DNA from 4 places in the Agrobacterium sp. NPDC090283 genome. Region 2 is predicted to be linked to each of the others. Evidence: riboswitches for the same ligand, from Rfam matches in the RefSeq annotation. Region 2 holds a riboswitch; each other region holds the start of a gene.

Region 1 (7,876 bases), on a different contig from region 2:
AGCTTGCCGAGGTTCTGGCGCAGAAGGATGGCGACATCGTTCTCGGCTTCTTCATGGAACATGTGACGGAAGAGTTGATGGCGCGGGCGCGGGCGGCGGCGATGGCGGGCGATATCGCTGCGGCGGAAAAACACGCACGGCTTTCCTCGACACTTTCGGAACGTATCACCGTGGCGCAGGCCTATAATCTCGACAAGAAGCAGATGGTGCTTTCCATTCTTGAGGATATTCGCGGTGTTTGACGGAGAGGGATCGTACGGAACACACTCCCATTGCCAAGGTCACCGTGCTGCTCCGTCATCCTCGGGCTTGACCCGAGGATCCACAACCCGTTGAAATCAATGGATCCTCGGGTCAAGCCCGAGGATGACGGAGGTTAGGAGACCATCAATCTCAGTGTACGAAAATCGTACTCTTTCGCTTTCGCTGCTGCGAACAATGGTTTAAGAGCGGTCTATCCAAAAAACAGCCTGTAAAGTCGATAGACCGTCATGACAGACAAGACACCATTCTACATCACCACCGCGATCTCCTATCCCAACGGCAAGCCGCATATCGGCCATGCCTATGAGTTGATTGCGACGGACGCCATGGCACGCTTTCAGCGCCTGGACGGAATGGATGTTTTCTTCCTGACCGGCACCGACGAACACGGCCAGAAGATGCAGCAGACGGCGCGGGCGGAAGGCATTTCGCCGGAAGAACTGGCTGAGCGCAATTCCGACCAGTTCCGCGCGATGGGCAAGCTGCTCAACGCTTCGAACGACGATTTCATCCGCACCACGGAAGAGCGTCACCACGAGACGTCGCGCAATATCTGGAACCTGATGGCCGATAGCGGCGACATCTACAAGGACAGCTATGCAGGCTGGTATTCCGTGCGTGACGAGGCCTATTACGCCGAGGACGAAACGGAAGTGCGCCCTGACGGCGTTCGTTACGGGCCGCAGGGCACGCCGGTCGAGTGGGTGGAGGAGGAAAGTTACTTCTTCAAGCTTTCCGAATATCAGGACAAGCTGCTGAAGCTCTATGAGGAGAACCCGGAGTTCATCGGCCCGGCAGAACGCCGTAACGAAATCATCTCCTTCGTGAAATCCGGCCTGAAGGACCTGTCGATTTCCCGCACTACCTTCGACTGGGGCATCAAGGTTCCAAACGATCCGAAACATGTCATGTATGTCTGGGTCGATGCCTTGACCAACTACATCACCGCCACGGGTTACATCGAAGACAGGAACGGCCCGCGCGCGAAGTACTGGCCTGCCGACGTGCATATCATCGGCAAGGACATCATCCGTTTCCATGCCGTCTACTGGCCGGCCTTCCTGATGAGCGCCAAGCTGCCGTTGCCCAAGCGGGTCTATGCGCATGGCTTCCTGCTCAACAAGGGCGAGAAGATGTCGAAGTCGCTCGGCAATGTCGTCGATCCGGCCAATCTGGTGAACCATTTCGGTCTCGATCAGGTGCGTTACTTCTTCCTGCGCGAAGTCTCCTTCGGCCAGGATGGCAGCTATAGCGAAGAGGGCATCGCCACCCGCATCAATGCCGATCTTGCCAATGGCATCGGCAATCTCGCCAGCCGTTCGCTGTCGATGATCGTCAAGAATTGCGACGGCCAGATCCCGACACCCGGTGAGTTCAACGAAGAAGACAAGGCGATGCTTGGCTCCGCCGATGGGTTGCTGGCGCTCTGCCGTGAAGAAATGGGCAAGCAGCTCATCCACCGCGCGCTTGCGGCGATCATTGCCGTCGTTTCGGAAACCGACCGTTATTTCGCCTCGCAGGAGCCGTGGGCGCTGAAGAAGACCGATCCCGAGCGCATGGGCACCGTGCTTTACGTCACGGCCGAAGTGGTGCGCCAGATCGGTATCCTCCTGCAGCCCTTCATGCCGGAATCCTGCGAAAAGCTGCTCGATCTCGTCGCGGCACCTGCCGACAAACGTGATTTCGCGGCTTTGGGCGAGGCGGGCCGTCTGGTTCCGGGCACGCCGCTGGAAGCACCGAAGCCGGTCTTCCCGCGTTACGTCGCACCGGAAGCGTGAAGGCGACAATCATGCTGATCGATACGCATTGCCATCTGGATTTTCCCGATTTCGAGGCTGAGCGCGACGATATCATCGCCCGCGCCCATGCTTCGGGTGTGAGCCAGATGGTGACGATCTCGACGCGGGTGCGTCGCCTGCCCGAACTTTTGAAGATCACGGAAAAATATCCGTCGGTCTTCTGCTCGGTCGGCACACATCCCAACAATGCCGACGAGGAACTGGATATTTCCGCCGACGAGCTTGTGCGGCTGGCCGAGAGCCATGACAGGATCGTGGCGATCGGCGAGGCGGGTCTGGATTATTTCTACGACACGCAGAAGCCGGAAGACCAGAAGACCGGGCTCATTCGCCATATCGAGGCCGCAAGAAGAACGAAGCTGCCGCTTGTCATCCACAGCCGCAGCGCCGATGACGATATGGCATCGATCCTGCGCGCCGAAAGCGAAAAGGGGGCATTCCCCTTCATTCTGCACTGCTTTTCCGCTGGTCCCGAGCTGGCGAAAACCGGTGTCGAGCTTGGCGGTTATGTTTCCTTTTCCGGCATTCTGACCTTCCCGAAATCACAGGATATCCGCGATATCGCCGCCACCGTGCCGCTGGACCGGCTGTTGGTGGAGACGGATGCGCCTTATCTTGCGCCGAAGCGCTGGCGCGGCAAACGCAACGAGCCCTCCTATGTGGTGAATACCGCGGAGGTTCTCGCCGAGGTGCATGGTGTTTCCTTCGAGCGTATGGCCGAAATCACCACCGAAAATGCCTTCCGCTGCTTTTCGAAGATGACAAGGGTGTAGGCGTGGCCACTTACCGTCGCCGCTTCACGGTTCTCGGTTGCGCGTCGTCGCCTGGCGTGCCGCGCATCAACGGCGACTGGGGCGCCTGCGACCCTGATAACCCGAAGAACCGGCGCACCCGCACCGCCTTCATGGTGGAGCAGATTGGTCCGGATGGCGGCAAGACCACCGTCGTCATCGATACCGGTCCGGATTTTCGCGAGCAGATGATCGCGGCGAAGGTGGAGGCGGTGGATGCGGTGCTTTACACCCACGCCCATGCCGACCATCTGCACGGTATCGACGATCTGCGCATCTATTTCGCCCTTCAGCAAAACCGCATTCCGATCTATGCCGATCCCATCACCATGGCGCGCATAAAGGACGGTTTCGCCTATTGCCTGGAGACCCCGCCGGGCAGCAGCTATCCGCCCATCGTCGAACCGCGGATCATCGCCGATATCGACGCGGCCCTCATCATCGATGGGGCAGGCGGTCCGATCCCGTTCAACGTGCACATGCAGCAGCATGGCGATGTGCATTCGCTCGGCTTCCGTATTGGTGACGTTGCCTATTGCACCGATGTCAGCGATTTTCCGGCTGAAAGCCTGCCGAAGCTCGCCGGTCTCGATGTCCTCGTCATCGACGCGCTGCAGCACCGTTATCATCCCAGCCATCTGTCGCTGGAACAGGCGCTCGGCTGGATCGAGAGATTCGCACCCAAACGAGCGATCTTGACCCACATGCATATTCCGCTCGATTATGACACGGTGATGCGTGAAACGCCTGATCATGTTGAACCGGCTTATGATCAGATGCGTTTCGAGATCGAGTTCGAAGCGCTCTGACTATGTCTGACGCCGCCTGAAAAGGAACAGCATGTCGACCAGGCCTTTCCGTGCACCCAGTATGGCGAGCTTCTTCGACAATCTGCGCGCCAGTCGCCTGCGGGCGATGTTCAGGCGCGGCGAACTGGGACTGGTGATCCTTGCCGTCTTCATCGGCATTGCGGCGGGCCTTCTGGTGGCGCTGATCGGCGCTCTTAGCACGGCGCTGCATGTGCTGGTTTTCGGGGTCGAGCGGCTGAGCAGCAGCGATCTTTCCGGACGGATCGTGCTCGCCGGCCCGATCATGGGCGGCATCGTGCTCGGCCTGATCATCTTCATCCTGTCGAAAACCCGCAAGAAACCCATGGTCGACCCCATCGAGGCGAATGCGCTGCATGGCGGCCGCCTGTCGCTGACGGACAGCATCATCGTCTGTGTGCAGAATATCGTTTCCAACGGTTTTGGCGCGTCCGTCGGGCTGGAGGCCGGTTATACGCAGATCGCCAGCGGCGTCGCCTCGAAGATCGGCATCAAGCTGAAGCTGAGGCGAGGGGACATGCGTATCCTTGTCGGCTGCGGCGCTGCGGGCGCTATTGCGGCCGCCTTCAATGCGCCTCTGACGGGGGCGTTCTATGCGATAGAACTCATCATCGGCACCTATACCGTGGTGACGCTTGCGCCGCTCATCGTCTCGGCGCTGGTGGCGACGACGGTTATAGGGATAATCGGCGGCCATGGCATCTCGATCGATATTGTCGATGCCAGCCGTGTATCGCCGGCCGATTATGTGCCTGCCATCTTTCTCGGCGTCGTGTGTGCGGCCATCGGCATCGTGCTGATGCAGGCGGTGTCCTTTATCGAAGAAACCGCACGCAAAAGCGCCATTCCGGGCTGGCTGCGTCCTGCCATCGGCGGTGTGGCGGTGGGCGGGCTTGCGCTGATTTCACCGCAGGTGCTGTCGAGCGGCCATGGCGCGCTGCATCTCAATATCGATGCCGAACTGACGATATACGGCTTGGCCGGGCTTTTCGTGCTGAAGGCGGCAGCCAGCGCCATTTCCATCGGCTCGAATTTCCGCGGTGGCCTGTTTTTCGCGTCGCTCTTCATGGGATCGCTGCTCGGAAAGATTTTCGCGCTCTGCGCACCCTATATCGGCTATGGGTCGACAGCACCTATCGTCTACGCCGTGATCGGCATGAGCGCCTTTGCCGCCGCCATCATCGGCGGCCCGCTGACGATGACGTTTCTGGCGCTGGAACTGACTGGCGACTTCCAGATCACGGCCCTGGTGTTGGCCGCCGTCATCACCACTTCGCTCGTGGTGCGCACCACCTTCGGTTACTCCTTCGCCACCTGGCGTTTTCACCTGCGGGGCGAGAGTATTCGCAGTGCCCACGATATCGGCTGGATCCGCGACCTCACAGTCGGCAAGATGATGCGTGCCGATATCCGCAAGGCCACTGTCAGCATGGGGCTTCCGGCCTTCAAGGAGAAGTTCCCGCTCGGCTCGACGCAACGGGTGATCATGACCCATGATGACGGTCGTTATGCCGGCATCGTCCTCGTGCCGGAAATCTACGCCGACCCGATGGATCGCGATCCCAGCAAGATCAGTCTCGAAACCTATCTGCAGTACAAGAACGACGTGCTGCTGCCGACCATGAACGCCCGGCAGGCGGCGGCGGCTTTCGATGCAGCGGAAAGCGAGGCGCTGGTGGTCGTCAATGACAAGATCGAAAACCGCCCGGTTGGCCTGCTGACGGAGAGCCACACGCTCAGGCGCTACAGTGAAGAGCTTGAATTGCGACGCCGGGAGGCCTCCGGTGAGCTATAAATTACTTTATGTTATTTGCTTTATATATTGATATAATTATATTTTCTATTGATCATATCTTCCTTTTGATTTTTGGTTTCCACGCGATGCCGGTGGTGGGTGCGCCAATTCGGTACCGCATCGTAAAACATGGGGTTGACCAGCAAATAAAACCATGTGTATGTAATTTTATAACGTAACAATTGATTGGACGAAGGAGACTTGCGTAGCGTGTTCACTTGCGGCGCAGGCGGTTGACAGCGGCCTGCGGCAGTGTAGGTTCGCTCCGTCATGGTTCTTCCGCCAGCCGGTGGAAGCTAAGAGGGAATCCGGTGAAGATCCGGAGCTGTCCCGCAACTGTAAGCGGTGAGCCAATCGCCCACAATGTCACTGGCAGAAATGCCGGGAAGACGGGTGAGGTGGCTTTGACCCGCAAGCCAGGAGACCTGCCTGACATATTGTAATTCCGTGGTCGGGGGGTGCCATGGGAATGATGGCTGTTTCCGGCATTGATGCCGGAGGCCTGTCATTTTCGTCGCCGCCTCGTGAATGAGGCATTGTGACAACCGAGATCCAACCAACCTATCGAGAGCCCTCTCAGCCCGACGCCGTGCTGCTTGTCGCCAAATCGGCTTTCGCGGCAGCGCCGCATCAGGACATGCAGCGTCTTGCGGCGCTGGCGGGGCAGCTGCGCGGAGCGAGAACCGTTCGCATCGCATTCACCGAGCAGGGCACGCCGTCTTTGCGCGAAGCGCTCGGCGCGCTCATCGATGAGGGTTTCGGCAATCTCCTTCTCGTGCCGCTCATGTTGCCATTGGAACCGAGCTTTCAGAACTGGCTCACCAAGAGCCTGAAACGATGGCGGGCAGCGGACCCACGCCCCTGGCCCCCGCTCTCTATAACCGCGAGCCCTACCGCAAGCAGCCTGATGACGCCCCTTATCAACGACCTCGCCCAAACGGCGAAGGAACTCGATCTTTCACCGTCGGTGCGCCCGGCAAGCGAGGGGTCGTTGGTGCCTGCGCAAAAGCGCCGCGTGCTCGTCTGTCAGGGTGCCCCGTGCAATTCAGCCGGTGCGGACGCGATCTGGGGGCATCTGCGCAACCAGCAAGAACGGCTAAAGCTCAGGGTAACGGGCGATGGCACCATGACGGCCAAATCGACCTGTCTCGGCCCCTGTAACCTTGCGCCGGTCATGCAGGTCTTTCCTGAGGGTACCTATTATGGCGGCGTCACCGAAGAGGCCGTCGATCGTATCGTTGCCGAACACCTGCTTGGTGGTCGTATCGTCGAGGACTTCGCCTATCACCCGACCGGTCGCAAACAGCGGCTGCGCAATCTTTCCGAATAGCATGAGAGGAAACATAATGCCGATAAAGAGCTTTTCGCGTCTGGCGGCAGCCGGGCTCGCGGCTTTCATCACAGGCGTGGCGGCCGATACGCTTGCCACCGAACCGTTGCGCGTTGGCGCCACTTACATCACAAGTGGCCTTGATCCCGCAAAGGGCTCCAATGGCTGGGCTCTTGTCAGTCATGGAGTGGGCCAGAACCTCTTTACCGTCGATAAGGAGGGCCGGCTTGTGCCTGACCTTGCCGAGAAAGCGGAACGCACCGGCGATTTGACCTGGACAGTGACGCTGAAACCGAACCGGACCTTTTCCGATGGTTCTGCCGTAACGGCAGCAGCCCTTGCGGCCGGATTTGAGCATACTTTCGCAACCAACAAGGCAGCGCTTGCGACAGGTGGAAAGCTTGTCTTCAAGGCAGTCGATGCACTGACGCTCGATATCACGACGGAGAAACCGGTGTCCTTCCTGCAGGCGCTGTTTGCGGAGTGGCCGCTCGTCGCCTATACGCCGGCCGCCGACGGCAGCGCTCTCTTCACCGGGCCGTATCAGATTGCAGATTTCAAGGCGGATACATCGCTGAAACTCGCGCCTAATGCTCACTTTACCGATGCGGTTTCCCGCTCTCCCGTCGATTTCCGCAGGTTCGGCGACGCGCAAAGCATGACACTTGCGCTGGAGGCGGGCGAATTGGACCTCGCCTTTGGATTGCCCTCGGAAGTCGTGAAGCGGCTGGAAACCAATCCGGCCCTGACGATCAAGTCCTTCCCGGTCGGTTATCAATATTTCGCCTTCCTCAATACGAAGCGGCCGATTACCGCCGACATCAAAGTGCGGGAGGCGCTGGACCTGACTTTCGATCGCAAGGAGCTGGCTGCTGCGATCAATGGCGGTGAGCCGGCCACCGGCGCTTATGCCGCCTATTTCCCCTTCGCTGGAAAGCAGCCGCGGCCGACCGACATCAAAAAGGCCGAAGTACTTCTCGATGACGCCGGATGGGTCAAGGACGGGGCAGGGAACCGCACAAAGGACGGCTTGCCGCTGCGGCTTCTCGCCATCACCTATCCGCAGCGCC
Region 2 (7,876 bases):
CCGGCGGGCTGTTCCTGACGCCGCGAAACCTCTGGAACCTTTCGGTGCAGACCGCTTCCGTGGCTGTCATGGCGACCGGCATGGTGCTCGTCATCGTCACCCGCAATATCGACCTGTCGGTCGGGTCGATCCTCGGTTTTTCCGGCATGATCATGGGCGTCATGCAGGCGGAGATCCTGCCGCAAATCCTCGGCTTCGAACATTCCGCGACATGGATCGTCACGCTGCTGGTCGGCATTCTCGTCGGCGGCGCGATCGGTATGCTGCAGGGCTCGATCATCGCCTTCCTGAACGTGCCCTCCTTCATCGTCACGCTTGGTGGCCTGCTGGTCTGGCGCGGCGGCACATGGTTCATCACCAGCGGCCGCACCGTGGCGCCGATGGATTCCACCTTCCGCCTGATGGGCGGCGGCACCAGCGGTTCGATCGGCGCGACATGGAGCTGGATCGCAGCCGTGGTTGCCTGCGTCGCCATCGTGGCGGCCATCCTGAATTCCCGCCATCAGCGCCGCCGTTTCGGCTTTCCGCTGCGGCCGGTCTGGGCGGAATATTTTCTGGTGGCGCTCGGCTGCCTTATCGTCGTCGGCTTCGTGGCGGTGGTCAACAGCTATCCATGGCCGGTCAACATCGCCCGCAACTATGCCGATGCCAACGGCATCGCCTGGCCTGAAGGCGGTCTGTTCATTTCGCACGGCATCGCCATTCCGGTGCTGATGGCGCTTGCCGTCGGTGCGGTCATGACCTTCATCGCCACACGGCTGCGCTTCGGGCGTTATGTCTTCGCCATCGGCGGCAATCCGGAAGCGGCCGAACTTGCCGGTATCAAGACCCGCTGGGTCACGGTGAAGATCTTCACGCTGATGGGCGTTCTCTGCGCCATCGCGGCGGCGATCTCAACCGCCCGCCTCAACGCCGCCACCAATGCCCAGGGCGAACTGGACGAGCTTTACACCATCGCGGCGGCCGTCATCGGCGGCACCTCGCTTGCCGGCGGTGTGGGAACCATAGCGGGCGCGATGCTCGGCGCGCTCGTCATGCAGTCGCTGCAATCCGGCATGGTGCTGGTGGGCATCGATACGCCCTTCCAGCGCATCGTCGTCGGTGTGGTTCTGGTCGTCGCCGTCTGGCTCGACACCATCTACCGCGCCCGCGCCAAGTAAGAACCGAGGAGAACTCCTATGACGGACCAAGTCACGCCCCTCGTGGAAATGCGCAATATTTCCATTTCCTTCGGCGGCATCCATGCGGTGGAAAACGCCTCTGTCGATCTTTTCCCCGGTGAGGTGGTCGCCCTTCTCGGCCACAACGGTGCGGGAAAATCGACACTCATCAAAATCCTCTCCGGCGCATACCGGCGCGACGGCGGCGATATCCTCATCAACGGTGAGGATGCGGATATCCGCAATCCCCGCGACGCCAAGAAATACGGCATCGAGACCATCTACCAGACGCTGGCCGTGGCCGACAATGTCGATGCGGCGGCCAATCTTTATCTCGGCCGTGAGCTGAAGACGAAATGGGGCACGCTGGATGATGTCGCCATGGAAGCCTCGGCCCGCGAGGTGATGGGGCGTCTTAACCCCAATTTCCGGCGGTTCAAGGAGCCGGTGAAGGCGCTATCCGGCGGCCAGCGGCAGTCTGTCGCGATTGCCCGTGCCATTCTGTTCGATGCCCGCATTCTCATCATGGACGAGCCGACGGCAGCACTCGGGCCGCAGGAGACGGCGCAGGTGGGCGATCTCGTCAAGGAACTGAAACGGCAGGGCATCGGCATCTTCCTCATCAGCCACGATATTCACGACGTCTTCGATCTGGCCGACCGGGTCTTCGTGATGAAGAACGGCAAGGTGGTGGGCCATGCCCGCACGCAGGATGTGACCAAGGACGAGGTTCTCGGCATGATCATTCTTGGCAAGGTGCCTTCGGGCGCGGTGCCTGGGCCGGGCGCGGTCGTCTCCTGACGACCGGCCTGCCGTGCCGCCATCGAACGAAATAAAGATATAAAGATTTCTTTATGTCTATTGACATTGTGGTATCCGTGGTGAGAATTGCCGATGTCATGGTTCTCCGGGCTTGGTTGCCCGATCCCGGAGCTAAGAGGGAATCCGGTGCGCCGACAATCGGCAAGACCGGAGCTGCCCCCGCAACTGTAAGCGGCGAGCCTTTGTCCACAACGTCACTGGGGTGAAAGCCCCGGGAAGACGGGCAAAGGCGACGACCCGCAAGCCAGGAGACCTGCCAGGACAAAATAACGTCCACGGGCGGGGTGTCCCGGTGGTTGCTGCAATGCTTCGGCCAAGGCCGGTCCTGCACGCGTCCGCTTTACCCATGCCCCCACAACCAAATGGGGTATGACAATGCCAGACAAGACCATTACAGTCGCATCGCTCGGTTTTCCGAGGATCGGACGCCATCGCGAACTGAAGTTCGCGCTTGAAGGCTTCTGGTCCGGAAAGATTTCCGAGACGGAACTGCTCGAAACCGCCGCCCGGCTGCGCGCCGAAAACTGGGCGCTCCAGCAGCAAAAGGGGATTACCCATATCCCTTCCAACGATTTCTCCCTTTACGATCACGTTCTCGACACGGCCGTGATGGTGGGCGCCATTCCGCCCCTCTATGGATGGGCGGGTGGAGATGTTTCCCTGTCCACCTATTTCGCCATGGCGCGTGGCAGCCAGAGCGAAGGGCACGCAGGCTGCGGCCACGGGCATGAAGGACATTCGCATCATGGTCAGGGCGCTCCGGCGCTGGAAATGACCAAATGGTTCGATACCAACTATCACTACATGGTGCCGGAGGTTTCAGAGGATCAGCATTTTGTGCTCACCTCGCAAAAGCCGGTCGACCACTTCCTTGAGGCGAAGGCGCTCGGCATCCATACGCGCCCGGTCATTCTCGGTCCGGTCACCTTCCTGAAGCTCGCCAAGGCGCGCGAAGCGGCCTTCAAGCCGCTCGATCTGCTGGCCGGGCTGCTGCCTGTCTATGAAGAGCTGTTGCGCCGCCTGCATGCGGCCGGTGCTCAATGGGTGCAGATCGACGAGCCGGTCGCGGTGCTGGACCTTTCCGAGGGGGAGCGTCACGCGCTGGCTGTGGCCTATCAGGCTTTGTCGAAGGCCGCGCCGGATCTGAAAATCCTGCTCGCCACCTATTTCGGTGGGCTTGAGGATAATCTCGAAGCCGTCGCAGCGCTGCCGGTTGCGGGTCTTCACATCGATCTGGTACGCGCGCCCGGTGCGCTGGAGGCGGCGTTGAAGACGTTGCCGGAAAATCGTGTCCTGTCTCTGGGCGTCATCGACGGCCGCAACATCTGGCGCGCCGATCTCGCCGCAATCGTCAGCCGATTGGAACCCATCATCGCGGCAGGCGGCGCGGCGGCGTTTCAGATCGCGCCGTCGTGCTCGCTACTGCATGTCCCTGTTGATCTCGAACTGGAAACCGGTCTCGATGCCGATCTGAAAAGCTGGCTTTCTTTCGCCACCCAGAAGCTCGGCGAGCTTGCCGCACTTGGCAAGGCTCTCGGTGAGGGCAAGGGCACTGTTGCGGCGGAACTGGAGGTTGCATCGAAGGCGGTTGCCACACGCGCCTCCTCGTCGAAGGTAACCGATACCGCCGTTCAAAAGCGTATCGCAACGATTGGCGAGGCCGACAGGAAGCGGGCGAGCCCGTTTGCTGAGCGGCAGAAAGTGCAGTCGCAGGCCATTGCGCTTCCTCTTTTCCCGACGACGACCATCGGCTCCTTCCCGCAGACGCCGGAGGTGCGCAAGGCCAGATCGGCGCATTCCAAGGGGGCGCTGACCGATGCGCAATATGAAAAATTCCTGCAGAAGGAAACCGAAGCGACCATTCGCTGGCAGGAGGAAATCGGTCTCGACGTTCTCGTGCATGGGGAGTTCGAGCGCAATGATATGGTGCAATATTTCGGCGAACAGCTTTCCGGCTTCGCTTTCACCCAGCATGCATGGGTGCAGAGTTACGGCTCGCGTTACGTGCGTCCTCCCATCATCTTCGGCGACGTGTCGCGTCCGAAAGCGATGACGGTTCGCTGGTGGGAATATTCCCAGTCGCTCACCGAAAAGCCCGTCAAGGGCATGCTGACCGGACCGGTGACGATCCTCAACTGGTCCTTCGTTCGCGACGATATCGCCAGAAGCCTGACATGCCGGCAGATCGCGCTCGCCATCCGCGATGAGGTCAATGATCTGGAAGCGGCCGGTGCGCAGATGATCCAGATCGATGAGGCGGCTCTTCGTGAAGGACTGCCGCTTCGGCACCGGGACTGGCAGGATTATCTCGGCTGGGCGGTGGAATCCTTCCGCATTTGCTCGAGCGGCGTCGGTGATCGCACCCAGGTGCACACCCATATGTGCTATTCCGAATTCAACCAGATCATCGACGCCATCGCGGCGATGGACGCCGACGTGATCTCCATCGAGACCTCGCGTTCGAAGATGGAGTTGCTGGATGCGTTTCGGACCTACAGATACCCGAACCAGATCGGTCCCGGCGTTTACGACATCCATTCGCCCCGTGTGCCGGCGGTTGGAGAAATGGTCGATCTTCTGGCGCTGGCGCGAGAGCGGCTTGACGACCGGCAGCTCTGGATCAATCCGGATTGCGGCCTGAAGACCCGCAAATGGGAAGAGGTCAGGCCGGCCCTGGTCAACATGGTCGCCGCCGCTGCCGAGCTTCGCCGCGCGGTACTCTGATATGGATGAGGCCCGGCGGGAGCCGGGCCTCATCACGGCTTCCGCCGGGAAAATGTGGGGGAGGGGTATATGAATGCCTGTCCGGCAGGATTGAGCCGGCCGGAAAGGCAGATAAAGAGAACGCTCCCGGGCCTACGACTGGAGATCGGTGTGGAAACGCTCAATCCCGGCGGATTTACGCCGTTGCGAAAGCGTTCAATGCAGGTCGGCCTGCGCAAAGGTGCTGACATTCAGCTCTGCGCTTACGGGCAGCAGACCCTGCTGATTGATGTCCTGGGCCAGCGACAACAATGCCATCTCCAGGAAATAGGTCGACATGCCCAGTTCCAGAGATTTCGAGCGCTGGCAAAGATAGGAAACCATCCGCCCGAGCGCCAGAATCTCGTCTGCATTGTCCTGTTCAAGTATAGCTGTGGTAGACGCCGCCATGATTCCCTCTCGACAGTCGACAGTATGAAAACGCGTTGATGCTGCGTTGTTCATTTTCGACCATATCGAGCGTCACGCGAGCGTCACACCTGCGTCAATCGTCGTTTTTGTCCGCCGGCGCGACGGCATTTTCCGCCGCTTCACTCGCGGCGAGCGATGTCACGAGAGCGACGATGCTTCTGCGCACGGCGGCGCTCTTGATGCGCGAAAAGGCCTGGTTGAGCGAAAAGCCTTCATTCGAGGCAACGAAGGTCTGCATGGCATTGATCGTGCCAAGGGCCGGATTGGCCGGGTCGCCATCGGGCGTGGCATTGGCGAACAGGGAGCTGACCTCCACGCCGAGAATCGACGCAATGGCCTGCAGACGGGACGCGCCGACGCGATTGGCGCCCTTTTCATACTTCTGGACCTGCTGGAAGGTGATGCCCAATCGCCCGGCCAGCGCACTCTGGCTCATGCCGAGCGACTTGCGGCGCATTCTGATTTGTGCGCCGACATGGACGTCGATCGGGCTGGGTAGTTTGGCGTGCATTACAAATTCCTCCGGTTGAGGTTATTAAATCCGATGATTATCAATTAATATTGTTGAAGGTATACATTCAACACAATTTCCACGGGTATTATGAAGCTTTATTGACAAAATAGCACGGTTTTTTCATTCATAATCGCGTGTGCGGGCTGCGATTTATAATTTTTGTCGCGCAACGCAACGCACCGTTGCGGCTGGAAAGATGGCTCCATCCGGCCACACCGATGGCCTGAAAGCCGATTCTGTCCCAAATTTTTCGGTTCATCGCGTCGAATTCCTCCAGCGACTCGGTATCGCCGAAATGCGGAACCCAGACGAATGGCCGTTTCTGACCGGAACGTGTGACATTTTCAAGAATGACATTGTTGTAAAGCCTGGGCAGGCATTTGTTGGTGTCGATGGCCGGCGAAACCGGGATGGGATTTCGTTCTATCGCAAAGCCCTGCCGCACGAGCCAAAGCGCCGAGGCGTCCAGTTTTCGTTTCAGCTCGGTTACGGCGCGGGCATGGCATCCGCCATGCGCGACGGGGTCGGCAAGAAGCAATAGCGGCCGGCCCGCGCTTATCAGACCGGTGACGGAAACGAACTGGTCGACGTGGAAGCCGCATTGGTGCATTTTTTCACCGATAGTTTCAGCTTCGCAGGTCTCCTTCGAAGAAAAATCGGAAGAGGCCGGGATTTTGCCGAGATCTTCCGGCCGATAACCGAAACTGAAGACGCTTCTGCCGTCAAAAGCCTGAATCTCTCGCCATCGCTGCGAAGGGATGGCCGCATTCTTTCCGATCCCCCTGTCATCTTGCAGGCTGGAATGACCCACTAGCCGAAAATCCGGGCCGACAAGCTGGTTGCCCCCTGCCAAGGCGACATGCGAATGCGTGGTTGCCGCTCCCAGATATTCGGCCAGGCTGGCGCCGATGGCCTTCTCAGCCACCAGCACGAGTTCCGCCGCAGCGTCCGTCTCGGGATCAGCCGCACGCACATGTAACATATCCTGTACCCAAGGATCCGAAACGCTGTCGTTTTCGGCAAGGGGTATCAGCTCGGTGCGGCAGGAGACAGGCAGGTGGTCGAACCAGTCTCGTGCTGACCCGAGAGAGGCGCGGTCGATCACAATCGCGGCGGTGATATCCGCAGGCAGTGCCGAGAGCAGGTTTCCGATTGGAATGAGCGGTGAAACAGTGTCATCGGCCCTGTTTTTCGCAAAAAAAGAGGCAGGCAATGCGAGCGCGATCGTGCGGATCAGCCCGCCACAATCGGGCATCAGCGGCAGGGGCGGGATGGCACTCAAGATGTTTTGTCCCCTGCCGTCTGCCGCGCGGCCAATTGCTGGAAAAACATCGTATTCTGGAGCTTCCATGATTGCGGCGGTGGCGATGGCAATGTCTCGCCCGCAAGCACCGCCAGAAGCCTGGCCGCATCGTTTCTTTTGACGGAAACGGCATTGGCCGCGAGCAGATTTGCCGCCGCGGGGCCGAGACCGGCTTCCCGAGCGATGGCGCGCCATGTCCTGCGGGTAAAATGCAGATTATTGGCAGCATGTGCGAGTGCGTCATATTCCTCTGGAGTGACCGTCTCGCGGCAGGCGGCAAGTGTCGCCCCGGCATCGACCAGCGCAATCGTCAGCGGGCGGTAATCGAGTTCGCCGGGTGCGTGGCTCACCGCCACATCGGCATCGGAAAAACGCTGCCCGTCCCGATAGGCTTCGAAAATCGCGCCGATGCCGATCATGCCGAAGGGTGCGCATTCCGTCGCCCGGAGCGCCCCCATGCTGGCGGCGCCGAAAACGGTGACGCCGCTCGACAGTGCAAACAGGATTTCCTTGTGCCAGACGGCGGCGCAATCGCCATAAAGCCCGTCGATCAGCCCGATTGTCCCGACGCCTCGCCGGACCGCATCGAAAATATCGCCGCAGACGGCTGGACCGCGAAGATCGAGGCCGGACATATCGCCTGCGATGCCGTGGATGGACGGGCCTGCAAAAACCACCGGCTTCATCCGAGGCCCCCGACAGTCAGCAAGTGATCGAGAGCGCGCTGCGAGATGTGGTGTAGGCCGCCGCCGGCAGGAGCGAGGCCGCTTGCCAGAACCCGCACGACATGCAGGCCGGAGACCTCGGTTTCCAGCGGGAAGACATAGATATCCTCGATGCCGCCGGCGAACAGGTGCTTCGCAAGCTGGTGCCATGGCGGCGAAGACGCGTCGCCATGTACAA
Region 3 (7,876 bases), on a different contig from region 2:
CCGGAGGCGGCGCGTACCATCGTGCGGACCAACACGACCGTCATCGGTGCGCTGTCGGTGAAGCGTGGCGAAGCGGATGCGCTGATCTGCGGCCTCGAAGGCCGCTATGACCGCCACCTGCGCGACGTGAACCAGATCATCGGAAAGCAGGAAGGCGTGCGTTCCTTTGCAGGCCTCAGCCTGCTCATCACCCAGCAGGGCGCGCTGTTCCTCACCGATACGTTCGTCAATTACGACCCGACCTCCGAGGAAGTGGCGGAAATGGCCATTCTCGCGGCCAAGGAAATCCGCCGCTTCGGCATCACGCCGAAGGTGGCGCTCGCCAGCCACTCCAATTTCGGCTCGCGCGATTCCGAAAGCGCCCGCAAGATGCGCCGCGCCCTGAAGATCGTGCAGGAAGCCGCGCCGGAACTGGAAGTGGACGGCGAAATGCAGGGCGGCTCGGCGCTTTCGGAAGCGCTGCGCAAACGCGCCATGCCGAACAGCGTGCTGACCGGCGAAGCGAACCTGCTGGTCTTCCCGAACCTCGATGCCGCCAACATTACGCTCGGCGTCACCCGCACGCTGACGGAGGGCCTGCATGTCGGCCCGATCCTGCTCGGCACGGCCCTGCCCGCCCACATCCTGTCGCCCAGCGTCACCTCGCGCGGCGTCGTCAACATGGCGGCCTTCGCCGTCGTTCAGGCTTCGCATCCTTCGATGTGATGAAGGCCTATTAACGCAATTTTGAACATGCTGTTGCCGCATTGCGGCAACAGCTTATGTTATCTTCCTGAAACACGGATTTCGTGAAGTATAACGCCCCTGCCACCGGCCGGGGACATCGAACGGATCGAACAATTGACCCGCCGCAGCCGCATCATCGGCCTCCTGCTTCCCCTTGTTTTCCTCGCCCCGGCCGCCGCTTTCGCGGATCAGGTCTGCGATACGCTTTATGCGCAGTTGCGCGCGCCGCCCCGCGTCATCGGCAATACGGCTGAGGTGCGGCGTTATGCCAATGCGCTCGCCCGCCAGAACATCGTCATCCGCAAGATCCGGAACGACCTGCGCGGTTATGGCTGCTCCTCCGGCAGCGTCATCGTTTATGGCAATCCCAATGCCGGCCTCTGCGCCGAGATCGGCGATGCGCTGGCGGATGCCGAAGCCGAACGCGACGCGATCATCCGCGACCGGGACGATGCCATGGCGGCGGCGCGCAGTGACGACGGCGACATCAGGCGCCAGCGCATTCTCGCCGCACTCGACGCCAATGGCTGCAGCCCCGCAGAGGACATGAACCCACAAGTGTCGCCGGCGCCCGATGTCACGCGTTACCCCGATGCCTTCCGGCAGAATGGCGGTGAACCGGGACAGGCAGGCCTGTCGCCCTATCCAAACGCCGCCGAGGGCGGACTTCGCACACTCTGCGTGCGCACCTGCGACGGCTCGTTTTTCCCGATTGCCTCCAACGCTTCGCCGCTCGATTTCCGCGCCCAGGCGGAGCAATGCCAGAAAATGTGTCCGGGGACAGAGACGGAGCTTTATTTCCACTCCATGGCGGATCAGGAAACCGCCGACATGGTGTCTGCGCAAACCGGCAAACCCTACAAGGACCTGCCGACCGCCTTCGCCTATCGTAATTCGTCTGCCAAAGCGCCCGGCTGCGCCTGCAACATGGCCGCCTATCACCAGGATATGCAGAAGCAGGAAGAGGCGGCCCGGCCGGAATCCGAAAAAGCCTATTCCGGCATCACCACCATTCCATCACCCCAAGGTGACAGGAGTGGTGACAAGGCTGAGAAGCCTGCCGAACAGCAACAGGCCGCAAAACCGCCGGAACAGCCCGTGCCCGAACGCGACTATGATCCGAACGATAGCCGCGTCCGCGTCATCGGCCCGAAATTCCTGCCGGACCAGACGGGCCGGATCGACCTGAAGAACCCGGCATTGAAGGGCATACAGCCGCAGCAATAAAGACGGCGCTGCCAGCCCTCGCATGTTCCACGACGCCAGACGCGATGCGTCACTTCCGTACAGGCCGCGCCCGTCCCGCGGCCTGCTTTGATCCATCCTTCGGCCATGGATAAACACATTCTTCACCCCATTTGCCGGCAAATATTCATATAGAAGTTGTACTCACGAACGCGATTGACTTCGCTGTAAGAGTGCATATTATAAAAAAATCCACTTAAAGTGGATAAGCAGAACATGCAAAATATATATATGTGGTGCGGCTTTAGCCGCTCGCGCCTTTCATGCATCTCCAGACGATCATGTCGCCCATCTCGACCCCGAGTGGACGATCAGAGTTTCATTGACCCATGAAGCACACAACCATCAGGAGTATAGCCATGACATCCATTCAGATCACCGCAACCGGCGTCAAACTGCTCGATCCTTTTGTCCCGGTCATCGCAACTTTGCCGACAGGCGAAGCGAAGGAGTCCTATTCCATCTCGGTCTCCGGCATGGGACAGCTGACCGGCATTTCCTATACCGTGCCGGCGCATACCACGGGAAAAATCAAGGCCCAGCTGCAAATCTCGGCCCTTTCCAGCCAGGATGTGAGGGACCTCAACACGCTTGCGCTCGGAATGCTGGATGCTTCCTACCGCGAGGAGATCAACGAATACGAAAAGACCACGGCCAGCGCCAATCTCTCGGTCTGGACCTGGTTCTTCGGCGGCGGCGGCGCTTCCGCCTCTTATGAAAAGACCAAACAGGAAATGCGCTCCAAGGGCCTGACGGATCAGCAGATCACCATGCTGATGGACGCCTTCCTGGAACGCGCGACTAATATGTCGACTGTCGAGATCGAGTTCTATGTGAACAATCAGAGCAACGACTACGCCGTCTCCGGCGACGTCTATCTCTACACGGTTTCCGGCACCATCAGCACTGAAAAAGGCACCTCCCAATACCGCATGCTCGCCGATCAGGCGGCGGCTGGCGGTCCTCCGCCGGCCGGCGGCGGCGCTCTCTCCAGCGGCAAGATCATTCCGCTGAACTGACGGCTCTCAGGCACGGGCGGCGCAGCCCTTCACCCCACCGGACACGCCGCCCCTGTAAAGCCGGACATCCATCCTTCACCCCTTTTTCCATGAGGCAAGCGAATGACTTTCGAGGAACTCACCGCGCTCAAGGAGCGGCATTACCATCAGCTGACAGGCATACCCGGCGTCACGGCGATCGGCGTCGGGTTGCTTGAGGACGCCGCCGGCGAACTGACACAGGAGCTTGGCCTGATCCTTTACCACCGCGCGCCGGAGCCATCGCTGAAGGCGGGTCTGATGACGACGCTGGGCGGCGCGCCGCTGCAGGTACGGGAAGGATCCTTCGACCGCCCGAGCGAGGCGGTGCTGACACCGCCCGCGCCCGGCACGGAATGGAAGGATCACCCCAGACGCCTTTCCGACAACCCGCGCGAAAAAGTCGTGGAGCCGATGGTCGGCGGCATCAGCGGCAGCCCGGATTACTGGTCCTGGACGGATACCGTCGGCACCATCGGGCTGGTCGTCCGGGCCGCCAACGGAGCACCGCTGATCATGAGCAATGCCCATGTCATCTGCCGGGACAATGCCCAGATCGGCGATGACGTGTCGCAACCGGCACGCACCTGGTTTGGCGATCTTGCCGCCAATATCGTCGCTTTCCAGAGGGGCAACATCGTCTATCAGGGAACGCCCTATGGCGTCGATGCGGCTGTCGCCAGCCCGGCGAATGGCCGGCTCGCCACCATCGGCGCAATCTACAACCTCCCCTCGCCGTTGGGGGCGGCCGTTGCGGCGCTCAACATGAATGTCACGAAATCGGGCGTGACGACCAATATCACCAATGGCGTCGTTTCCGGCTTTTACGACGTACAGCAGCCGAATATGCGCAACCAGATCGGCATATCGCCGCGTCGGGCCGGCGAGGTCTTCAGTCAGCCGGGCGATAGCGGCAGCGCCGTCATCGACACCGCCGGCAATAATGTCGTCGGATTGTTCTGGGGTGCAAGCGGCGCGATCAGCCTCGCCAGCCCCATTCACCCCATCCTCAATCTTTTTAACTGCACTGTCGTTTGAAGAGACGAAAGCCACCCTTCAAAGCCCACCCTTCCCGGTTTCGTCCGGGAGGGGTGGAGCCGCCCGGTCAACCGCCCCAGCGATTGCGGAACACCAGTTCCTCCAAAGGCACGCGCTGCCGCCAGCCTTTCACCGCCAGTTCCGGTTCAGTGTAAAGTTCGTTGACCCGGCCAAGGCACAGCCAGGCGACGATTTCAATATGGTCGGGAATACCAAGAATAATACGAATGTCGCTGTCGTGGAAAATGCTGACCCAGCCGACGCCGACGCCTTCGGCGCGGGCCGCGAGCCAGAGGTTCTGGATGGCGCAGACGGTGGAATAGACATCCGTGCGCGGATTGTGGGTGCGGCCCAGCACCACCTTGCCGCCCCGCGTCGGATCGCAGGTGACGCAGATGCTGAGTGGCGCCTTGCGGATGCCTTCAAGCTTGAGACTGCGATAAAGCGCCTGCTGCTCGCCGGCAAACATCGCCGCCGCCTCTTCATTGGCGCGGCTGAAGGCCACCCATGCCGCCTGGCGCACGGCGCCATCGGTAACGAGGGTGAAGTTCCACGGCTGCATGAAACCGACCGAGGGCGCCGAATGCGCCGCCTTCAGCAGGCGCTCGACAAGGGCGTCCGGCAGCGGATCTGGCAGGAACTGGTCGCGCACATCGCGCCGCGTCTCGATGGCGCGATAGATCGCCTCGCGCTCCGCGCCGGAAAACGGGCGGGCGGGTGAAAGCGCATGATCGCTTGAACTGGCTTGCAATGGATTGCCAGCGGACGGATCGGTCGGCATCGTTTAACCCCAACAATGCGGGCGCGCGGTTGCCGAAACCATGCCGGTTTTCGCATGCACGACGCGCCTCTTCAGCAACCTGCCGCCGTCCGCGCGGTTCGGTCTATCCTGCCAGGCCGGTCTTCTGACTCGGCTTCATCCGCCCCCTTTCGCCTTCCCGAATGACTTCAGTGGCATGAGAAAAAGGGCATCCGCCTCACAGCGCTGGGCACGTTCCGGTCTTTCACCGAATTCCCGATTCTCCCGCCTCAACGGCAGGCACCTGACCCAAAACCTATGGGCAAAAAAACTTGCAAATGCAAGTATCCCGCCGGTGGTGCGGCAAAGTGACCACGGGCGATCCCACACCTTCGCTCGTCCTGCCCGTCACTCTAGCGGAAAGTACCTGACATAAGCGAATTCATCCCCATCCGGTGACCAGTTGGGCGAGTTCATCGTGCCCTGCCCGCCGAAAAGCTCGAACAGCGTCTCGGCATTGCCGCCATCCATATCCATCAGCCGCACCCGCACGTCGAGGTCACGCGGATGGTCGAAGACGTCGCCGTCATAGGAGACGAACACCACCTTGTCACCTCTGGGTGACGGATGCGGAAACCAGTCGCCATAGGAGCTGTCGGTAATGCGTTCGACAGCGGAACCGTCCACCCGCACCCGCCAGATCTGCATCTGCCCGGTGCGGCTGGAATTAAAATAGATCCACGCACCATCCGGCGAATAATCCGGACCGTCATTACGGCCTTCGCCATGGGTCAGCCGCGTCTCGGTGGCAGTCTCGACATCCATGGAATAGATATCGAAGACCTGATCGCGAATGCCGCAATAGGCAAAGCTTTTCCCATCCGGCGACCAGCCGTGCCAGTAGGAAGGAAGGTTCCTCGTCATCAGCCGCGGTGCGCCTCCCATAGAGGACAGGAGATAGATGGCGCTCTTGCCGAATTCCACCTTGTCGGAGATGGCATAAAGCGAACCGTCAGGCGAAATGCCGTGATCGTTGTTGCAGAGCGCGGCAAAGCCGGTATCGACCTTTTCCGGCGCGGCCCTACCGGAAAGAGACAGGCGATAAAGCAGCCCCTCGCTGTTCAACAGCAGGTATTTTCCATCCGGCGACCAGTTCGGCGCTTCGAAGAGATCAGGCGTCTGCCACACCACCCGCATCTGCCGGGTGCGGATGTTGAAGATTTCGATGGAGCTGCGCATTCTGCCTCCCGGGCGTGTCTGTGTTCTCGCTCAAGGCGCTCGGCAATAGAGACATTCCGTTTGCATCCGCCATCGCCTCGATTATGATCCTAGGGCGGCAGGCACCGTCCTGCAAATTCAAACCGGAAAAAACGCCCGCGCCCCGGCACCGTCCGCGCCGCCTGCCGTTTCTCCCAGATCCGAGGTTCCGCGATGAATACCATCGCCGATCACGGCATCCGCTTCGGGCGGATCGCCGCCATGCTTCCTGTCAGGAATATCGAAAAGGCCCATGATTTTTACGTTGGCGTGCTGGGCTTCGAAAAGACCTTCGAAAACGGCACCCCCGTCGGTTTCATGATCCTCAAACAGGGCAATGCCGAGCTGCACCTGACATTGCAGCCCACCCACAAGGCAGCGCCCTTCAATGTCGCGCATATGATGGTCAGCGATGTCGATGCGCTGCACGCGCTGTGCAAGAGCCAGGGGCTGCGCATCATCAAGGGGCTGCAGGACAAGGATTATGGCCTGCGCGCCTTTGTGTTCGAAGACCCGGATGGCAACCGCATCGATGTGGGGCAGGTTATTTAAGGTAAGGAAGCGGCGCGGGTGCTCTCCGCGCCATTCACATATCCGCGCCGTGGACCGGGCGCATGCCACTTGTTTCTTCTCCCCGCCGGGGAGAAGTCCGCGGCAGCGGGATGAGGGGGTGAGGGTCGAGATAGATCGAGAGCTAGCCCCCTCATCCGACCCTTCGGGCCACCTTCTCCCCGGCGGGGAGAAGAAATTTGCCGCACCTTCGTACAGCAATCGCCCTGTTTATGAAGAAGATTCGGCGTTAACCACGCCTTCCGGAAACCGTCGCAATCACCGATCCCTAAACCGGTTGGTGATCGGATAACGCCGGTCACGCCCAAAGTTCTTCTTGGTGATCTTCACGCCCGGCGCCGATTGCCGGCGCTTGTATTCGGCGAGATAGAGCAGATGCTCCACCCGGTGCACGGTCGCCACATCATGGCCGCGCGCCAGAATTTCCTCGACCGACATTTCCTTCTCGACCAGGCATTCCAGAATATCGTCCAGCACCGGATAGGGCGGCAGCGAATCCTGGTCGGTCTGGTTGGGCCGCAATTCGGCCGACGGGGCCTTGGAAATGATATTGGCCGGGATCACCTCACCGGAAGGACCGAGCGCGCCCGGCGGCACATGGGCGTTGCGCCAGCTGGAAATGGCATAGACCTGCATCTTGTAAAGGTCCTTGATGGGGTTGAAACCACCATTCATGTCGCCATAAAGCGTGGCGTAACCCACTGACATCTCGGACTTGTTGCCCGTCGTCACCACCATCGAGCCGAACTTGTTCGAGACGGCCATCAAAATGGTGCCGCGCGTGCGGCTCTGCAGGTTTTCCTCGGTAATGCCCTCTTCCGTGCCCTCGAAGAGATCGGAGAGCGCCGAGAGGAACCCTTCCACCGGCTCCGAAATCGGCACGATATCGTAACGGCAGCCCAGCGCTTTCGCGCAATCGGCGGCGTCTTTCAGCGATTCTTCCGATGTATAACGATAGGGCAGCATGATGCAGCGCACCCGCTCCTCGCCCAGCGCATCGACAGCCAGTGCCGCGCAGATCGCCGAATCGATACCGCCGGAAAGGCCGAGAACCACGCTCTTGAAGCCGTTCTTGTTGACGTAGTCACGAAATCCCAGCATGCAGGCACGGTAATCCGCCTCCTCGCCTTCGGGAATTTTCGAGAATGGCCCGCTTTCGCAATGCCAGCCATCGGCAGTGCGTTTCCAGTCGGTGACGGCAAGTGTGGCCTCGAACTGGCTCATCTGGAAGGCAAGCGTCTTGTCGGCATTAAAACCGAAACTC
Region 4 (7,876 bases), on a different contig from region 2:
TTTTATCTGAATGAGAAGTGCCGTTTCGCCAACAGTCTGGTGGATCGCATCGTTTCCGAGCCTATCGACCCGGTGGGCGCGGTGGCGGAGCCCTATGCGCTATGGGCGATCGAAAAGCAGGACGCGCTTGTCCTTCCCTGCACGCACCCTGCCGTGGTGCTGACGGACGATCTCGATCACTATGAAAAGCTGAAGCTTTTCCTGCTCAATCTTGGCCATTCCTATCTGGCGGAACGCTGGTCGCAGGATGCGCGTGCGAAGGATGAGACGGTGCGTCAGGCAATGGCCGATGATGCGCTGGTTGCGGATCTGGAAACGCTCTGGCGGGATGAGGTTCTGCCGGTCTTTGCGGCTGAAGGTATGGGAGATGAGGCTGAGGCCTATATCGGAGTGTTGCGCGAACGTTTGCGCAATCCCTTTCTCGCGCATCGGCTGGCCGATATCGCCGGCAATCACGATGAAAAGAAGCGTCGCCGATTCATCCCGATCATCGCTGCTGCGGAACGGCTGGGATTGAACCTGCCACAGCGCCGGCTGCGTGCGGCGCTTGCCACCATCAAGCAATAATGGAGTTCGTCATGCAGCGCATGGGCATGGTCATTGGCGTCAAGCCTGACATGATCGCAGAATATAAAAGGTTGCACGCCGCCGTCTGGCCGGAAGTTCTGGCGCTCATCAGCGACTGCAATATCCGCAATTACACGATATTCCTGCGCGAGCCGGAAAATCTGCTCTTCGGCTATTGGGAATATCACGGCAGCGATTTCGGCGCCGATATGGCGAAGATGGCCGCGAGCCCCAAGAATCAGGAATGGTGGTCTTTCACCATTCCCTGCCAGCAACCGCTCGAAAGCCGAAAGGAAGGCGAGTGGTGGGCGATGATGGAAGAAACCTTCCACCACGATTGAATGATTTCCTTTGACACTGACCGTGAGTGACCGGCCATGACCAAAATTACAGATCTGCGTGTTTTCGACCTGCGTTTTCCCACATCCCAGAGCCTCGACGGTTCGGATGCGATGAACCCCGACCCGGATTATTCGGCGGCTTACGTTATTCTCGACACCGACGAGCCGGGCCTGAAGGGCCATGGTTTGACCTTCACCATCGGGCGCGGCAACGACATCTGCTGCATGGCCATCGAGGCGATGCGCCATCTGGTGGTGGGCACCGATCTTGCCACCGTCACTGAGAACCCCGGCAAATATTGGCGGCATCTGACCAGCGACAGCCAGCTGCGCTGGATCGGGCCGGACAAGGGCGCGATGCATCTCGCCACCGGCGCGGTCGTCAATGCGGTTTGGGATCTGCTGGCCAAGAAGGCGGGCAAGCCTGTTTGGCAGCTTGTTGCCGATATGAGCCCGGAAGAAATCGCCGATATCGTCGACTATCGTTATCTGACCGATGTGCTGACCCGTGACGAGGCGCTTGCGATCCTAAAGAAAGCCGAAAGCGGTAAGAAGGAGCGGATCGAGACGCTGAAGAACGAAGGCTACGCCTGCTATACGACGTCGGCCGGGTGGCTCGGTTATGACGACGCCAAGCTGCGCCGTCTTTGCCAGGAAGCCATCGATGCCGGTTTCAACCATGTTAAGATGAAGGTCGGCCGCGATCTGGAAGACGACATCCGCCGTCTCACCATTGTCCGTGAGGTGATCGGTCCCGACCGCTATCTGATGATCGACGCCAATCAGGTATGGGAAGTGGATCAGGCAATTGACTGGGTCAAGAAGCTCGCCTTCGCCAAGCCCTTCTTCATCGAGGAGCCGACGAGCCCGGACGATGTCGCCGGCCATCGCAAGATCCGCGCCGCCATCGGCCCGGTGAAGGTGGCGACCGGTGAAATGTGCCAGAACCGTATCATGTTCAAGCAGTTCATCGCCGAAGGCGCCATCGACGTGGTGCAGATCGACAGCTGCCGCATGGGCGGTCTGAACGAGGTGCTGGCGGTGCTGCTGATCGCCGCCAAATACAATCTGCCGGTCTGGCCGCATGCCGGCGGCGTCGGGCTTTGTGAATATGTGCAGCATTTGTCGATGATCGACTATCTGGTGGTTTCCGGTACCAAGGAAGGTCGCGTCATCGAATATGTCGACCACCTGCATGAGCACTTTATCGAGCCCTGCGATATCAGAAATGCCGCTTACATGCCGCCGAAACTGCCGGGCTTTTCCATCGAAATGAAGCCGGAGTCGATCGAGACTTATACGTTCGAGGAATAATCGAAGGATGACAGCGCCTCTTCGAGGCGCAGCCACTCCGTTTCGCTCCCGGGAAGGCCGAAACGCATGTCGTTCGGCCTTTCATCAAAAATGCGCACCAGAATGCCGCGTCGGCCAAGATGGCTGAAGAGGTCTGCGGCGCGGGGATCCCGCACCAGAGTAAATAGCGACGTGCCGCCGGCAATCGCCAGCCCTGCCTTTTGCAGCATGTCATTCACGCGCCGGGCCTCCTCGGCAAGACGCAGACGCATGGACGATTGCCATTCCCCGTCCGCTAGAGCCTGCGTCGCGATAAAAAGCGCCGGGCCGGAAACTGCCCAGGGGCCGAGCCTTGCCTCCAGTTCGGCCGCGATATCGGGCTCCGTAATAGCAAAACCCAACCGAACCCCCGCCATGCCATAAAATTTGCCGAAGGAGCGCAGGACCACCAGCGCGTCCTGACCGGCGGCATTTGCGAGGCTTTCGGCAAGTCCCGTCTCGATGAAGGCTTCGTCCACGACGAGCAGCCCGCCCTTCCGGTGCATGGCTTCGGCCAGCGACAACAATGCGGCATGATCGGCGATGCGGCCGTCGGGATTATTGGGATTGACGACCACAGCATAGTCATGGGCCGACAGTTCATTGATGTTTTCTACTTCGGTCACAGCCAGTCCGGCCATGCGCGCCGTGCGGGCATGTTCCGCATAGGCGGGCGAAAGCACGGCACTGCTTTTTGCCCCGCGGCCGAGAGCGATCTGAGCCAGCAATGGCATCAGCATCTGGGTGCCGGGGGAAAGAGCCAAATGCCGGGCGGAGGGTGCACCGAAATGGGTTGCCGCCAGATGTTTCAATTCTTCGGCGGCATCCGGTTCCGGCAGGCGGGCGAATGCGCTGGCGGGAATGGGCGAATGCGGGTAGGAGTGCGGATTGATCCCGGTCGAAAGGTCGATCCACGGTTCAGGCGCTTCCGGAAACATCAGCCGCGCCCCGCCGAGATTGCCGCCGTGACGGATCGCAGCCTTCGCCTTTTCTGATACTGTCTCGCCCATGTTCTTTGCTCTCGCTTTCCTGTCGCTCGTGATCGAACGCCTGACCGGCTATCCGGACTGGCTGTTCAAACGCATCGGCCATCCCGTCACCTGGATCGGTTCGCTTATCGCGCTGCTGGATAAAAAATGGAACCGGGAGAGCGCGTCATTTTCACAGCGCAAGACGGCAGGTGTGGCCGCTCTGGCCGTTTTTGTCGGGCTGACGCTGCTTGTTGCGTGGTTTGCGCAATCCGCTCTGCTTCTCTTCCCCTTCGGTCTTTTGCTGGTTGCCGTGCTGGGCGCTTCGCTTCCGGCCCAGAAAAGTCTTGAGCAGCATGTCGAGGCTGTCGCCACCGCTTTGGAGCGCGAAGGGGTGGAAGGTGGCCGAAAGGCGGTATCGATGATCGTCGGCCGCGATCCGCAAAAGCTGGATGAGGCGGCGATCTGCCGGGCGGCGATCGAAAGTCTGGCCGAGAATTTTTCCGATGGCATCGTCGCCCCCGCCCTCTGGCTTGCACTCATGGGCTTGCCGGGCGGCGCGGCCTACAAGGCGATCAATACGGCCGACAGCATGATCGGCCATCGCTCGCCGCGTCATGAGGCCTTCGGATGGGCCTCTGCCCGGCTGGACGATCTGGTCAATCTGCCAGCCTCGAGGCTCAGCGGCGGTCTTTTCGTGGTCGCCGCATTTTTCGTCAAGGGCGCGTCGCCCAGTGGGGCGGTTGCCGCGATACGTCGCGATGCCCGTCATCACCGTTCCCCCAATGCCGGCTGGCCGGAGGCGGCACTGGCCGGCGCGCTTGGCTTTGCGCTTGCCGGGCCTCGCTCCTATGGCGGGCAGATGATCGAGGCGCGTTTCATGGGCGAAGGCGGAAGGGCGGCGCTGGTTGCGGGGGATATTCGCACGGCGCTGAGGCTGGCGCGGGTTGCCGACCTGCTGTTGATCGGCCTGTTCGGATTGCCGGCAATCCTTATCGCGCTATAGCAAGCAGCCTGTCGAGATCGAGGTGTTGTTCCATATGCGCCGCAAGGCGATCAAGAACGGTGTTCACCTGCGCATCGTAGTTCAGTGCCGTGCCCTGTCCGCCAAGCCGCTCAAGCCACGCGCCGCGTTGGTGGTCATCTGAAAAAAGGCCATGGATATAGGTGCCGAAGATGCGGCCATCAGGTGATATGGCGCCGTCCTCATGCCCGTCAATTTTCGAAAAAGGCAGGTTGTCGGGTCCGGCATTGGTTTCACCGACATGCATTTCATAGCCGGATAAATCAATTCCGTCGAAACTTTTCCCTGTAACGGAAACCAGTCTCTTGTCACCCGTCAGAATAGTGTCGACATCCAGCAGGCCGAGCCCGTCGACCGTCGCTGGCGGACCTTCGATACCGTCAGGATCGGCAATGGTTCTTCCAAGCATCTGGTATCCGCCGCAGAGGCCCAGGACATAGCCGCCGCGTCTCACATGCGCCTTGATATCGATGTCGAGGCCAGCGTTTTTCAGCACGGCAAGATCGGCGATGGTGGATTTCGAACCGCAAAGCAGGACCAGCCGGCAATCGGCGGGAACGGTTTCGCCCGGCCGCACGCGGATCAGTTCGACATCCGGTTCCATATCCAGCGGATCGAGATCATCGAAGTTGGAAATATGCGGAAGGATCGGCACGGCGATGCGGATCTTCGCGCCCGGTTTTCGCTCAGCCGGGCCGGAAAGCCCGAGAGCGTCTTCCGCCGGCAATTTTGCGGCGTCGGCAAAATGCGGCAGAAGCCCGATCGAGGTCCAGCCGGTCTTTTCGGCAATTATCCGCATGCCGTCCGAAAACAGGGTCGGATCACCGCGAAAGCGGTTGACGATGAAACCTTCGATCATCGCCGCGTCATCGTTTTCGAGCACTGCTTTCGTGCCGACGAGGCTGGCGATGACACCGCCCCGGTCGATATCGCCGATCAGGATGACGGGCGCGTCCGCAGCTCTGGCAAAACCCATATTGGCAATGTCATTGGCACGCAGGTTGATTTCGGATGCGCTGCCCGCCCCTTCCACCAGAACCAGATCGACCTGTTGTTTCAGGCGGTCGAAGCTTTCCAGCACGCGCGGCATCAGCCCGGCCTTCATGTGCTGATAATCGGCTGCCCTGGCATTGCCGGCGATCTTGCCCTGCACCACCACCTGCGCGCCGGTCTCGCTTTGCGGCTTCAGCAGTACCGGATTCATGTGAACGGAGAGCGGCACGCCCGCCGCCCGCGCCTGCAGCGCCTGTGCGCGGCCGATCTCCCCGCCATCGGCGGTGACGGCCGCATTATTCGACATGTTCTGCGGTTTGAACGGCATGACGGAGAGGCCGCGCCTGACGAAGGCGCGGGCAAGCCCCGCCACCATCAGCGACTTGCCGACATCCGAGCCGGTTCCCTGAAACATCAGCACCCGTGCCGCCATGTCAGAATTCTATCCCCGCCTGCGCTTTTACGCCCGCCTTGAAGTGATGCTTCACGAGGGTCATTTCCGTCACCATGTCGGCGGCGTCGATCAGCGGCTGCTTAGCATTGCGGCCGGTGACGATCACATGCAGATCGGGCCTGCGGGCAGAAAGCGTTTCCACCACCTCCTCCAGCGGCAGGTAGTCGTAACGCAGCGCGATGTTCAGCTCGTCGAGGATCAGGAGACCGATAGTCTCGTCGGCCATCAGGAGCTTGGCTTCTTCCCAGGCCTTTGTGGCCGCCGCAACATCGCGCTTCAGATCCTGCGTGTCCCAGGTGAAACCCTCGCCCATGGTGCGCCAGACAACCTTGTCGCCGAACAAAGTCAGCGCCTGCTGTTCGCCCGTCGACCATGCGCCCTTGATGAATTGCACGACGCCGACCCGCCGTCCGGTGCCGAGCATGCGCAGGGCAAGGCCGAAAGCGGCCGTGGACTTGCCCTTGCCGGGACCGGTATTGATCATCAGCAGGCCTTTTTCGATGGTCTTTGCCGCAACTTCGGCATCCTGCACCGTCTTGCGGTTGACCATTTTCTGCCGGTGGCGTTCGGCTTCGCTGTCGCTGATGTCGCGTGTCATTGCATTTTCCTTTTCATCCAGTGGCGCGGGATCCGCTGCCACCCGCCGTTCGGAGCGGCGACTATACCCAATTTGCCGCACCCGGCAATGCGCCGGCCACGGGGCCGCGGCATTGACCCTTACGCCCGTTCAGCCTAATGGTAGCGAACTGACGGTCTTTTCGCGGCAACGGGAAAAGCTAAGAGGGAACACGGTTCCAACCCGATTACCGGGTCATTCCGTGGCTGCCCCCGCAACTGTAAGCGGTAAGCCCGCACCGTAAAGCCACTGGACCTCTAAGATGGTTCGGGAAGGCGGTGTCAGGGTGTAAAGCCGCGAGCCAGGAGACCTGCCGTTTCAGGAAAAACGTCTGTCGGGCGGGGTGCTCCGGTCAGTCGGTTAGATCGAACATCCGGTTTGCGCCTGTCCGCCTGCCGTTTTCGATATCCGCACCCCGAGATATTTTTTGCAAGGCGCGGGAAACGATACGGTTTGGATATTTCAGCGACATCTTCATCTGCAGGCGGAAACACGCCGGACGAAACGGCGCCCGGCGTGACCGTCTTCGTTTGCAGAAGCTGTCGCGATGAAGCCGATCCCAATGCCGAACCGCGCCCCGGCTCGCATCTTGTCAATGCCGTCATCGCAAAGGCGGAGGAAACGGGTATCACCGTCCGTTCCGTCAACTGCCTTGCCAATTGCAAGCGCGGGCTTAGTGCCGTACTGCGCAGTGCCAACGGCTGGTCCTATGTTTTCGGCGGGCTGACCCCCGGTGATGCGGAAGATTTGCTGACCGGCGCGCGGCTGCTGGCCGTTGCCCCCGATGGCCTGATGCCTTGGCGCGGCCGCCCCGAACCCTTAAAGCGCGGCATGGTGGCGCGCATTCCCCCATTCGATTTTACCGAGGAGAAATCATGAGCACCCTTCTGGACCGCGTTCCCTGCACGATTGTTACCGGCTTTCTGGGGGCGGGAAAAACCACGCTGCTGCGCGGTCTTCTAGAAAAGCTGGATGGCAAGCGGCTGGCGATCATCGTCAATGAATTCGGCGATATCGGCATCGATGGCGAAATTCTCAAAGGCTGCGGTATTGAGAGCTGCCCGGAAGAAAACATCGTCGAACTGGCCAATGGCTGCATCTGCTGCACGGTGGCGGATGATTTCCAGCCCGCCATCGAACAGATTCTAAGCCGCCAGCCCAAGGTGGAGCATATTCTCATCGAAACCTCGGGCCTTGCCCTGCCGAAGCCGCTGGTGCAGGCCTTCCAGTGGCCGGCGATCAAGAGCCGCGTGACGGTGGATGCCGTCGTGGCGGTGGTGGACGGCGCCGCCCTTGCCGAAGGTCAAGTGGCGCATGACGTGGAAGCACTCGTCGCCCAGCGGGCCAATGACGAGGCACTCGATCACGATGACCCGGTCGAAGAGGTTTTCGAGGATCAGGTCGCTTGCGCCGATCTTATCGTGCTGACCAAGGCCGATCTTCTTGACGATGCCGGTCTGGACAAGGCCAGGGCGCATGTTCTCGAACATCTGCCGAAGGCGGCAAAGATCGTCGTGGCCTCGAATGGCGCCATCGACCCCGCCGTTCTGATCGGTCTCGGCCTTGCAGTGGAAGAGGATA

The links. A riboswitch is a leader RNA that binds a small molecule or an ion and turns the genes downstream of it on or off. The one in region 2 is predicted to bind cobalamin.
Region 1: linked by a shared signal. The riboswitch ahead of ACIQUH_RS21115 ((2Fe-2S) ferredoxin domain-containing protein) and the one ahead of metE (5-methyltetrahydropteroyltriglutamate--homocysteine S-methyltransferase) in region 2 are both predicted to bind cobalamin.
Region 3: linked by a shared signal. The riboswitch ahead of bluB (5,6-dimethylbenzimidazole synthase) and the one ahead of metE (5-methyltetrahydropteroyltriglutamate--homocysteine S-methyltransferase) in region 2 are both predicted to bind cobalamin.
Region 4: linked by a shared signal. The riboswitch ahead of ACIQUH_RS17775 (DUF1636 family protein) and the one ahead of metE (5-methyltetrahydropteroyltriglutamate--homocysteine S-methyltransferase) in region 2 are both predicted to bind cobalamin.

Annotation. Positions count from the first base shown of each region.
Region 1 is NZ_JBIVYG010000016.1:110,760-118,635, forward strand. Features, by position in the region: gene ACIQUH_RS21085 (DNA polymerase III subunit delta') at 1-242, shown strand, start outside; gene metG (methionine--tRNA ligase) at 492-2,042, shown strand; gene ACIQUH_RS21095 (TatD family hydrolase) at 2,054-2,836, shown strand; gene ACIQUH_RS21100 (MBL fold metallo-hydrolase) at 2,839-3,663, shown strand; gene ACIQUH_RS21105 (chloride channel protein) at 3,695-5,476, shown strand; gene ACIQUH_RS21110 (hypothetical protein) at 5,497-5,748, opposite strand; cobalamin riboswitch at 5,731-5,923, shown strand; gene ACIQUH_RS21115 ((2Fe-2S) ferredoxin domain-containing protein) at 6,015-6,806, shown strand; gene ACIQUH_RS21120 (ABC transporter substrate-binding protein) at 6,823-7,876, shown strand, end outside.
Region 2 is NZ_JBIVYG010000002.1:550,244-558,119, reverse strand. Features, by position in the region: gene ACIQUH_RS05500 (sugar ABC transporter permease) at 1-1,160, shown strand, start outside; gene ACIQUH_RS05495 (ATP-binding cassette domain-containing protein) at 1,179-1,961, shown strand; cobalamin riboswitch at 2,044-2,258, shown strand; gene metE (5-methyltetrahydropteroyltriglutamate--homocysteine S-methyltransferase) at 2,358-4,706, shown strand; gene ACIQUH_RS05485 (hypothetical protein) at 4,902-5,135, opposite strand; gene ACIQUH_RS05480 (helix-turn-helix domain-containing protein) at 5,230-5,667, opposite strand; gene ACIQUH_RS05475 (hypothetical protein) at 5,795-6,952, opposite strand; gene ACIQUH_RS05470 (TfuA-like protein) at 6,949-7,659, opposite strand; gene ACIQUH_RS05465 (YcaO-like family protein) at 7,656-7,876, opposite strand, start outside.
Region 3 is NZ_JBIVYG010000013.1:76,567-84,442, forward strand. Features, by position in the region: gene ACIQUH_RS18530 (NADP-dependent malic enzyme) at 1-705, shown strand, start outside; gene ACIQUH_RS18535 (DUF2865 domain-containing protein) at 841-1,953, shown strand; gene ACIQUH_RS18540 (hypothetical protein) at 2,331-2,990, shown strand; gene ACIQUH_RS18545 (hypothetical protein) at 3,093-4,046, shown strand; gene bluB (5,6-dimethylbenzimidazole synthase) at 4,114-4,827, opposite strand; cobalamin riboswitch at 4,924-5,108, opposite strand; gene ACIQUH_RS18555 (hypothetical protein) at 5,194-6,024, opposite strand; gene ACIQUH_RS18560 (glyoxalase superfamily protein) at 6,217-6,594, shown strand; gene ACIQUH_RS18565 (NAD+ synthase) at 6,871-7,876, opposite strand, start outside.
Region 4 is NZ_JBIVYG010000012.1:81,758-89,633, forward strand. Features, by position in the region: gene ACIQUH_RS17740 (mannitol dehydrogenase family protein) at 1-567, shown strand, start outside; gene ACIQUH_RS17745 (L-rhamnose mutarotase) at 579-908, shown strand; gene ACIQUH_RS17750 (L-fuconate dehydratase) at 945-2,222, shown strand; gene cobD (threonine-phosphate decarboxylase CobD) at 2,204-3,250, opposite strand; gene cbiB (adenosylcobinamide-phosphate synthase CbiB) at 3,249-4,214, shown strand; gene ACIQUH_RS17765 (cobyric acid synthase) at 4,201-5,658, opposite strand; gene cobO (cob(I)yrinic acid a,c-diamide adenosyltransferase) at 5,660-6,277, opposite strand; cobalamin riboswitch at 6,413-6,628, shown strand; gene ACIQUH_RS17775 (DUF1636 family protein) at 6,749-7,174, shown strand; gene cobW (cobalamin biosynthesis protein CobW) at 7,171-7,876, shown strand, end outside.